3 regions of the Micromonospora inyonensis genome follow, and region 2 is predicted to be linked to each of the others. Evidence: riboswitches for the same ligand, from Rfam matches in the RefSeq annotation. Region 2 holds a riboswitch; each other region holds the start of a gene.
What was found. Region 2 has a riboswitch for cobalamin ahead of GA0074694_RS33130 (ABC transporter substrate-binding protein). Riboswitches for the same ligand answer to the same signal wherever they lie in the genome.

Region 1 (3,263 bases), 300 kb from region 2:
CCGGCGCGCAGGTCGGCGCGGGCCTTGCGCAACTCGGCGGTCTGCGGGAAGGACCCGATCGTGGTGGTGGGCAGCTCCGGCAGCCGCAGTCGTTCCTGCTGCTTTGCGGCCCGGTCGGCGTAGTCGCCGCGTTGCCGGTCGGTGGGCCGCAGGGCGGCCAGGCGGGCGCGGACGTCGTCCTGCCGCCACGCCGCCGGGATGGGCGGCAGCGGGGCGGGCAGGTCGGCGGTGCCGTCGCGCAGGGCGCGGCCGAGCAGCACCACCTCGTCGACCTTCTGCCGGGCGAACGCCAGCCGCTCCCGCAACTGCGGGTCGAGGCGGGTCTCCGCGGTCAGGTCGACCGGGACGTGCAGCAGCGAACAAGACGTGGACACGGCCACATGGTCGGCAAGGCCGGCGACGGTGGCACCGGTGACCGCGGCGGCGCGCAGGTCGGTGCGCCAGACGTTGTGCCCGTCCACCAGGCCACCGACGATCGTCTTGCCGCGCAGCGGTCCGGCGCCGGCGAGCCGCTTGAGGTTGCCGGGGCCGGCGACCAGGTCGAGGCCGATCGCCTCGACCGGTGTGGCGAGCAGGGCGGGCAGGGCGTCGCCGAGCTCGCCGAAGTAGGTGGCGACGAAGATCTGCGGCCGCTGCTCCCGTTCGCCGAGGCGGGTGTACGCGCGGCGCAGCGCGTCGATCTGGGCGGGAGTGCGGTCGGCGACGTAGGCGGGCTCATCGAGTTGGACCCACCCGACGCCGGCCCGCGCCAGGTCGGCGAGCAGCGAGGCGTAGGTTTCGACCAGGTCGTCCAGCCGGGCGAACGGGTCGGCGCCCTTGGCCAGCAACAGGAACGTGGCCGGGCCGACGAGCACCGGCCGGGTGGTGACGCCGAGCGCACGGGCTTCGCCGTACTCACGCAAGGCCTTGGCCGGGTTCGGGGCGAACTCGGTGTCGGCGTCGATCTCGGGCACGAGGTAGTGGTAGTTGGTGGCGAACCACTTCGTCAGCTCGAGCGCAGGTTCGGCGTCGACGCCGCGGGCCATCGCGAAGTAGGTGTCCAGCTCGGGCAGGCCGAGTCGACGGAACCGGGCCGGGACCGCGCCGACGGCGACGGCGGTGTCGAGGACGTGGTCGTAGTAGGAGAACGTGTTCGACGGGATGGCGTCGAGGCGGGCGTCGCGCAGCGTCTGCCACACCTGCGTGCGCAGGCCGGCCGCGGTCGATTCCAGGGCGGCGGCGTCGATGCGCCCGGCCCAGTACGCCTCGACGGCCTTCTTCAGTTCGCGGTTGCCGCCGATGCGCGGGTAGCCGAGCACGGTGCTGGTGCCGAAACTCACGGGTGTTCCCTTCCCTCGATGTGCCCGACGGCACGGAAGGGCAGGGGAAAGGCCGTCGCCGGCCTTCCGCCCGGCCCTCCCGAGAGGCCGTCGGCGGCGCACGCGGTCGCGTGCGCAGTGCGGGCAGGTCTTCGGACTCGTGGGCGTCGTGCTCGCGCCTACCGGCCGTCGCTTCCCAGGCTCGCGCCCAGTGCTTGATGACGGTTTTCGTTCCCACTCACCGCTGCGGGGCAGTCCCGGTCTCGCACCGGGTTCCCTCTTACGACGCGCGGCCTGACGGCCGCGCGAACCAGCACTGCGGGGAATCCTAGCTAGAACTCGTCGTCGAAGCTCACCGAGCCGGTGACCCCGACCTGGTATGCGGCGACGCGACGCTCGAAGAAGTTGGACAGCTCCTGCACGTCCTGCAGCTCCATGAACGCGAACGGGTTCTTGCTGCCGTAGATCGGCTCGATGCCGAGCACGGCGAGGCGCCGGTCCGCGACGTGTTGCAGGTACTCGCGCATGTCCGTGAGCGACATTCCGGAGACTCCTTGTTCGAGCAGGTCGGCGGCGAACTGCAACTCGCACTCGACGGCTTCGGCGAGCATGTCGCGGACCTGCTGCTGCATCTGCGCGTCGAACAGGTCGGGTTCCTCCCGCCGGACGGTGTCGACGACGTCGAACGCGAACGCCATGTGCATGCTCTCGTCGCGGAACACCCAGTTGGTGCCGGAGGCGAGCCCGTGCAGCAGCCCGCGCGAGCGCAGGTAGTAGACGTAGGCGAAGGCGCCGTAGAAGAACAGCCCTTCGATGCAGGCGGCGAAGCAGATCAGGTTGAGCAGGAACGCCCGCCGGTCCTCGCGGGTCTTGAGCTCGCGCAGCTCGAAGATCGAGTCGATCCACCGGAAACAGAACTCGGCCTTGCGGGCGATCGAGGGGATGTTGTCGATCGCGGCGAACGCCGCGAACCGCTCCCGCTCGTCCGCGACGTAGGTGTCGAGCAGGTTCAGGTAGAACTGGACGTGCACGGCCTCTTCGAACAGCTGCCGGGACAGGTAGAGGCGGCCCTCGGGCGAGTTGACGTGCTGGTAGAGGTTGAGCACGAGGTTGTTGGCGACGATGGTGTCGCCGGTGGCGAAGAACGCGACCAGGCGGCTGACGAGGTGCCGCTCGGCCGGGGTGAGCTTCTCCAGGTCGGCGAGGTCGTTGTGCAGGTCGACTTCCTCGACGGTCCAGGTGTTCTTGATGGCGTCCTTGAACCGGTCGAAGAAGTGCGGGTAGCGCATCGGCCGTAGCGTGAGGTCCATGCCGGGGTCGAGCAGCATCTGGCGCTCGACGGCGGGCGCCGGTGCGGTGCGGGTTTCGGGAATGGTGGTCACTGGCAGGCCTCGCAGGATTCCGGGTTCTCGATGGAGCAGGCCAGCGCCCCGTCGTCGGCGACGGCAAGCGTGGCGGCGGGTGTCTTCGCGGCTGCGGGGGCGACGGAGACGGTGGCCTGCTGGATGCGCGTCGCGGGGCGCGAGCGCAGGTAGTAGGCGGTCTTCAGGCCGGCTTTCCACGCGTACAGGTACATCGAGGAGTGTCAATCCCCTGGAAGCGTGGAGGGCTGTTTAAGCTGCCTGAGCCAGGCGGGCTTGGGCGATGAAGCGTTCGTAGTCGATGGGTGACATGCCATCGCAGGCGCTGTGGCGTCGGCGGGTGTTGTAGAAATCGACGATCCAGGTGGCGATCTTGAGTCGGGCTTCGGCGCGGGTGCGGAACCGCTGCCGGTGGATGTACTCGACCTTGATGGTGGAGTTGAACGCCTCCGCGGCGGCGTTGTCCAGGGCGCAGCCGACCCGGCCCATCGATTGCAGGACACCCAGCCGGCGGCAGGCGGTGGCGTATTCGGCGGCGGTGTACTCGCTGCCGCGGTCGCTGTGGAAGATCACTCCGTCCACGGTGCCGCCGCGGGTCGCGGCG
Region 2 (3,263 bases):
GTGGGCTCCACAGGCGTCTGCGCCAGAGCGGACCGCGCATGCCCGTACCCCCCGTCCGTCACGGCGAGCGGCTGGTGAGATTTCGTCACGTACCGGTCAGAGTGAGGGTAACGCTGATCAGGCGGACCTCTGGTGCGGACCGGCGAAAAGCCCGGCCGGGGCTGCGCGGGACCGGCGGGCAGGGACGGTGTCCGGGCCGGGGCGTGGTGGCCGGTCAGGCCGGGGCGGGGCCGGTGGTGTCGCGCAGGACCACCCCGGCGTCGAGCACCTCGATCCGGCCGCCGGCGGCCACCGGCTCCAGCGCGAGGGCCATCGCCCGTGCCCCCATCTCGACCAGCGGGAGCCGGACGGTGGTCAGGGCCGGCGTGACGTCGCGGGCGATCGGCATGTCGTCGAAGCCGGTGACCGAGACCTGGCCGGGCACGGCCACCCCCCGGGCCCGCAGCAGCGACAGCGCGCCGATGGCCATGGAGTCGTTGAGTGCCACGACCGCCGTCACGCCGGGCACCGCGTCGAGGAGGACGGCCGCCGCCCCGGCCCCGCTGTCCCGGTCGAACTCGGCGTAGCGGACGTGCTCCTCGGGCAGGGTCAGCTCCCGCTCGGCGAGGGCGCGGCGCAGCCCGGCCAACCGGTCGGTGGTCGTGGTGAGCAGCCGGGGGCCGGCCACCACCCCGATCCGCCGGTGACCGAGCGCGAGCAGCTCCCGGGCCAGCAGGTACGCGCCGTTCTCGTTCGCCGGCATCACCGCGTCGCCGGCGTGCTCGTGGCGTCCGATGACCGCGACCCGGCCGCCGGTCGCCTCGTACGCGGCGAGCTGTTCGTTGAGCCGGGTGGTGAAGCTGTCGTCGTGGTAGCCGGAGCCGGCCAGGATCATCGCCGCGACCTGTTGGCCGCGCAGCAGGTCGACGTACTCCAGTTCCCGTTCCGGGTCCCGGTAGCTGTTGCAGATGATGAGCAGCTTGCCGCGTGCGGTCGCCACCCGCTGCAGCCCTCGGGTGACCTCGGCGAAGTACGGGTCGGAGACGTCGTGCACGATGACGCCGACCACGCTGCGGTGGGGACGGGCCAGGAGCTGGGCGTGGGCGTTCGGGACGTAGCGCAGGTCGGCCACGGCCCGCAGCACCCGGTCGCGCAGCTCCTCGGTGACGGTCTTGCTGCTGCCGTTGATGACCCGCGACGCGGTCGCGGGGGAGACCCCGGCCCGTCGGGCGACGTCGGCCAGCGTCGCCATGGCCACCCCCGAGTGTTCTGCTGATGTGGTCGCGCCCTGAGTCGCGGCCTCAGGCTACCGCAGCGGGTAGGGCGGTCCCCGCCACCGCGGGGCCCGGCACGCCGGGCGAACGGGCGGAGGAAAGCCCTTGCCTGGCGGGATCGCCCCAGGCCGCCGGGGGCACTCCGTCAACCAGGCCACCTCGATGAACCGGCCGCTGGAGGAGGCCGTCGCGGACTACGCCGACGCGGGGGTGCCGGGCATCGTGTGGCGCGAACCGGTCGGGGCGTACGGCGTCGAGCGGGCGGCCCGGCTGGTCCGCGCCACCGGGCTCACCGTCACCTCCACTCCGCCGGGGCGGCTTCCTCACCGCCCACGACTGCCGGACGGAGAACCCGCGGGCCGTCGAGGAGGCCCCATCCTCGACTGCCCGGTGCTGGTGCTGGCCTCGGGCGGCCTGCCCGCCGGCAGCCGGGACCTCGACGGGGCCCGGCAGCGGGTACCGCGCGGGTGGTCTTCGTCACCATGGCACCCGTGCGCGGCAGCGGCTAGGGTGACGCTGCCGTGGTGCACGGGAAACCGGTGAAGTACCGGTGCGGTCCTCGCCACTGTGATCGGGAGTCCGCGGCCCTCGTCGAAACCGAGGTCACTGGGCGTACGCGCCTGGGAAGGCCGGCCACGGACGCACGTCCCGTCAGCCAGGAGACCGGCCACGGCACTGTGACGACCCGTCCACGAGGTGCTGGAAGGCAATCCCGATGCGCGAGCGCGCTCTGTCCACCGTGTCCCGGCGCGTCGCCGCGCCGCTGACCGTCCTCATCGTCCTGCTCGGCGGCTGCGGCACCGGGGACGACTCCACCCCGGCTGCCCCGCAGCCGGTCACCGCGGTCGACCTGACCAACTGCGGCACGCCGGTCCGGGTGGCCGCGCCGCCCCGGCGGGCGGTGACCATGAACCAGCCCGCCACCGAGATCATGCTGGCCCTCGGGCTGGCCGACCGGATGGCCGGTACGGCCTACCTGGACGACGCCATCCTGCCGGAGTACGCCACCCCGTACGCCTCGGTGCCGGTGCTGGCCGAGAAGTACCCCTCGAAGGAGAAGCTGCTCGAGGCCGAGCCCGACTTCGTCTACGGCTCCTTCCACAGTGCCTTCGGCGACGAGGGCGCCGGTGACCGGACCGGGCTGGCGAGGCTCGGTATCGGGACGTACCTCTCCCCGGCCGGCTGTCCCGCGCCGCACCGGCCGGCGAAGCTGACCATCGACCACGTGTTCGGTGAGATCCGGGACGTCGCGGCCATCTTCGGCGTACCCGATCGGGCCGAGAAGCTCATCGCCGACCAGCGGACCCGGATCGCCACGGCCGCCGGCCGGGTCGACGGTGCCGGGGACCTCTCCGTGCTCTGGTGGGACGAAGGGACCGACGCGCCGAGTGTGGGCTCCTGCTGCGGCACTCCCGGCCTCATCATGTCCTCGGTCGGGGTCGGAAACGCGTTCGCCGACCTGACCGGCGACTGGGCCGACAGCGGCTGGGAGACCCTCGCCGAACGCGATCCCGACGTGATCGTGCTGGTCGACGCGGCATGGGACACGGCCGCCGCGAAGAAGGCGTTCCTGACCGGCCACCCCACGCTGCGGCACCTCAGGGCGGTGAGCGGGCAGCGCTTCGTCGTCATCCCCTTCTCCGCCACCTCCGCCGGGGTGCGCGTCGTGCGCGGCGTCGAGGCGCTCGCCGAAGGCGTCGTCCGGATCCCCGACGGGACCGGGCGCTGACCACCGCGACCGCGCCGCCCACCCAGGCCGCCCTCCGCCCGGCCCGGCCCGCCGGCCCGGCGCTGCTCGTGCCCGTGCTGCTGGTCGCCCTGGTGGCGTCGATCGGGGCGGCGGTCACCATCGGGCCCGCCGACATCTCGATACGGACGGTGTGGACCGTGGTGGCCGACCGGCTGGGGCTGCTCGACTCCGACCTGCCGGTGCTGCGCGAGCACATCGTCTGGCGGCTACGGCTGCCCCGGGTGCTCGGCGCGGCTCTGGTCGGGGCGGGGCTGGCGGCG
Region 3 (3,263 bases), on a different contig from region 2:
TCGGCGTACCGATGGCCTTGAGGTCGGCACCGGCGCAGAAGCTGCCGCCGGCTCCCCAGAGCACGCCCACGGTGGCGGCCGGGTCGGCGTCGAAGGCGCGGAACGCGTCGGCGAGCGCCCGGGCGGTCGGGCCGTCGACGGCGTTGCGGGCCGCCGGCCGATCCAGGATCACCGTGGTCACCGGTCCGTCACGCTCAACCCGTACGCCCATCGGACCAGGATGCCGGTTCGTGCCGCGCCGCGCCAGACGGCCGGTGCCGCCGTCGTGCGTCGCGACCCGGACGCGGTCGGGTGCGGGGTGCGGCGTCCGGCGGCGTGCCTGTTCAGGTCCGGTCCCGGCGGACCAGGGTGGCACCGAGCGCGGCACCGACCACGCAGGTCACTCCGAGGAACTGCGGCCAGGTCAGCAGCTCACCGAGCAGGACCAGGCCGACCAGCGCACCGATCGCCGGTTCGAGGCTCAGCAGCACCGCGAAGACCCGGGCCGGCATCCGGCGCAGCGCGGACATCTCCGCCGAGTACGGCAGCACCGACGACAGCAGCGCCACGCCGACGCCGAGTAGCAGGATCCACGGGTCGAGCAGCGTGCTGCCGCTGCCCGCGACACCGAACGGCAGCACGGCGAGCGCGCCGACGGCCATGCCCAGGGCCAGCCCCCGGGTGCCGGGCACCCGCTTGCTGACCGCGCCGCCGAACACCACGTAACCCGCCCAGCCGACCGCGGTGCCGACGCAGAAGAGCAGCCCGAGCCCGTCGACCGCCGCCCCGCCCAGTCCACTGATCAGCAGGACGCCGCCACCGGCCAGGACCGCCCAGAGCACGTCGAGCAGCCGGCGGCTGCCGGCCAGCCCCACCAGCAGCGGCCCGGCGAAGCCGATGGTCACCGCCACGCCCAGCGGCACCCGGTGCAGGGCGGCGTAGAAGCTGAGGTTCATCAGCGCGAGCATCAGGCCGAAGCCCACCACCAGACCGCCGGTACGCCAGCCCAGCCGCAGCCCGGGACGGGCGAGCGCGACCAGGATCAGCGCGGCGAAGCCGAGCCGTAGCGTGGTCGTGCCACCGGGGCTGGTGCTGCCGAACAGGTGCTTGGCCGCCGCCGCGCCGAGCTGGGTGGAGAGCATCCCGAGCAGCATCAGCAGCGACGGCGGAACGGCGTCGGGGCGACCGACCGCGTTGACGAGCCGGGCGACGGTGGTGGTGGGAACCGGCTGTGGACGGAGGGCGTGCGCGTACATGCGCACCACCATGCCGTCCGGTCTCGTGGAGGGCGACCGAAATCCCGTCGTTCCGGCTACGATGCTCGACGGCACGACACAGTGAGGTGCCCCGCGCGAGCGGGGAGAATCGGGAAGCCGGTGCGAATCCGGCACGGGCCCGCCGCGGTGACCGGGGAGCCACCGTCCACGCGCACAGCGCAGCCACTGGCCCGGGAAGGGCTGGGAAGGCGGACGGCACGGCGTCGATCCGGGAGTCCGAAGACCGGCCTCGCGTCACGCGCCCGCCCCTGCCCGGGTGGGCCGAGCGCAGCGGGAGCCTGCCATGGACCTGTACGACGTCATCCACCGCCGTCGGGACGTACGCGCCCAGTTCACCGGGGAGCCGGTGCCCGACGACACCCTGCACCGGGTGCTGGCCGCGGCGCATGCCGCACCGAGCGTCGGCTACTCCCAGCCCTGGGACTTCGTCGTGGTGCGGGACGCCGACATCCGACACCGCTTCCACGAGCATGTCCGGACCGAGCGGGACGTCTTCGCCGCCACTTTGGAGGGGGAGGCGGCCGAACGGTTCGCCCGTATCAAGATCGACGGAGTGCGGGAGTCGACCCTGTCGATCGTGGTCACCCACGACCAGTCGCGGGGCGGGCCGGCGGTGCTCGGCCGGCACGCCATCGCCGACACCGGCCTCTACTCGACCTGCCTGGCCATCCAGAACCTCTGGCTCGCCGCCACGTCCGAAGGGCTCGGCGTCGGATGGGTCTCCTTCTACCGGGAACCCTGGCTGGCCGACCTGCTCGGCATTCCCGCCGGCATCCGCCCGGTCGCGTGGCTCTGCCTCGGGCCGGTCACCCACTTCGAGGCCGTACCCGACCTGGCCCGGCACGGCTGGCGGCAGGCGCGTCCGCTCGCCGCCGCCATCCACCACGACCGGTGGACGCCGGACGCCTGACCGGAGGCGCGACGGACCGCCCGGTCAGGCTGGTCGCCGCCGGTCCGGGCCCCGCCGGTCGGGGCGGGGAGTTCGTCCCCGTCGCCCGGTTTGCGAGCTCCCGGACCGGGAAGTCGGTACGGGTGCGAGCACTACTGACGAAGATCGAGCAGGCGACCGGCCTGGACCGGGTCGGCGACCGCCTCCAGCGGGCGGTGCAGGCCACCCTCCGGCCGCGGCGCGTCCGTGACCTGCTGCACGGCGTGTGGCTGGGGCATCCGCTGCACCCGGCGATGGTGCAGGTGCCGGTCGGCGCGTGGATCAGCGCCGCCGTCCTCGACGCGATGCCCGGCCAGCGGCGCGCGGCGACCACGCTGGTGGCGGTCGGTACGGCCAGCGCCGTGCCGGCCGCCGTCGCCGGGCTCAACGACTGGGCGGCCCTGAACCGGGAGCAGCGGCGGGTGGGGCTGGTGCACGCCGCCTCGAACACCATCGGGCTGGCCTGCTACGCCGGCTCGCTGGCCGCCCGCCTCAACGGTCGACACAACCTCGGGCGGACGCTGGCGTACCTCGGGCTCTCCGCGGCGAGCGCCGGGGCGTACCTCGGCGGGCACCTGGCGTACAAGCAGGGGGCGCAGGTCAACCAGAGCGTCTCCGAGGCCAACCTGATCGGTGACGGCTGGCACCCGCTCGCCGACCTGTCCACCCTGCCCGACCGGGAACTGGTCACCCGCGAGATCGACAGCGTGTCGGTGATCCTCTACCGGCACGGCGACGACGTCACCGTCATGTTGGAGCGCTGCCCGCACCAGAGCGGGCCGCTCGGCCAGGGCGAGGTGACGGAGATCGACGGCCACCCGTGCGTCGTCTGTCCGTGGCACGGCAGCACCTTCCAGCTCAACAGCGGAGGCAAGGTCGTGCACGGACCGGCCGCCAACGACCAGCAGGTGCTCGCCACCCGGGTCGTCGACGGCGTTCTCCAGACCCGCCTGCCCTGAGCCGCCCCGGGGTCCCGTGGTGGGGGCTGGACGGACGCGCCCGTCGACCGTCAGCCCCGGCGGTGCCGACCGCTGCCGAGGACGCGACTGACCGTCGACGACGCCGGCCGGCGGCGCAGA

Region 1: linked by a shared signal. The riboswitch ahead of metE (5-methyltetrahydropteroyltriglutamate--homocysteine S-methyltransferase) and the one ahead of GA0074694_RS33130 (ABC transporter substrate-binding protein) in region 2 are both predicted to bind cobalamin.
Region 3: linked by a shared signal. The riboswitch ahead of bluB (5,6-dimethylbenzimidazole synthase) and the one ahead of GA0074694_RS33130 (ABC transporter substrate-binding protein) in region 2 are both predicted to bind cobalamin.

The regions. Positions count from the first base shown of each region.
Region 1 covers NZ_FMHU01000002.1:1,930,276-1,933,538, reverse strand. The annotation lists gene metE (5-methyltetrahydropteroyltriglutamate--homocysteine S-methyltransferase) at 1-1,319, opposite strand, end outside; cobalamin riboswitch at 1,425-1,628, opposite strand; gene GA0074694_RS23035 (ribonucleotide-diphosphate reductase subunit beta) at 1,631-2,680, opposite strand; partial or broken gene GA0074694_RS23030 (hypothetical protein) at 2,677-2,880, opposite strand; gene GA0074694_RS23025 (IS3 family transposase) at 2,912-3,263, opposite strand, start outside.
Region 2 covers NZ_FMHU01000002.1:1,629,376-1,632,638, forward strand. The annotation lists gene GA0074694_RS21710 (LacI family DNA-binding transcriptional regulator) at 215-1,231, opposite strand; gene GA0074694_RS31895 (hypothetical protein) at 1,416-1,796, shown strand; cobalamin riboswitch at 1,759-1,939, shown strand; gene GA0074694_RS33130 (ABC transporter substrate-binding protein) at 1,969-2,982, shown strand; gene GA0074694_RS21720 (iron chelate uptake ABC transporter family permease subunit) at 3,051-3,263, shown strand, end outside.
Region 3 covers NZ_FMHU01000001.1:1,722,497-1,725,759, forward strand. The annotation lists gene GA0074694_RS07900 (crotonase/enoyl-CoA hydratase family protein) at 1-211, opposite strand, end outside; gene GA0074694_RS07905 (EamA family transporter) at 324-1,235, opposite strand; cobalamin riboswitch at 1,318-1,488, shown strand; gene bluB (5,6-dimethylbenzimidazole synthase) at 1,540-2,166, shown strand; gene GA0074694_RS07915 (Rieske (2Fe-2S) protein) at 2,289-3,143, shown strand; gene GA0074694_RS07920 (LysM peptidoglycan-binding domain-containing protein) at 3,194-3,263, opposite strand, start outside.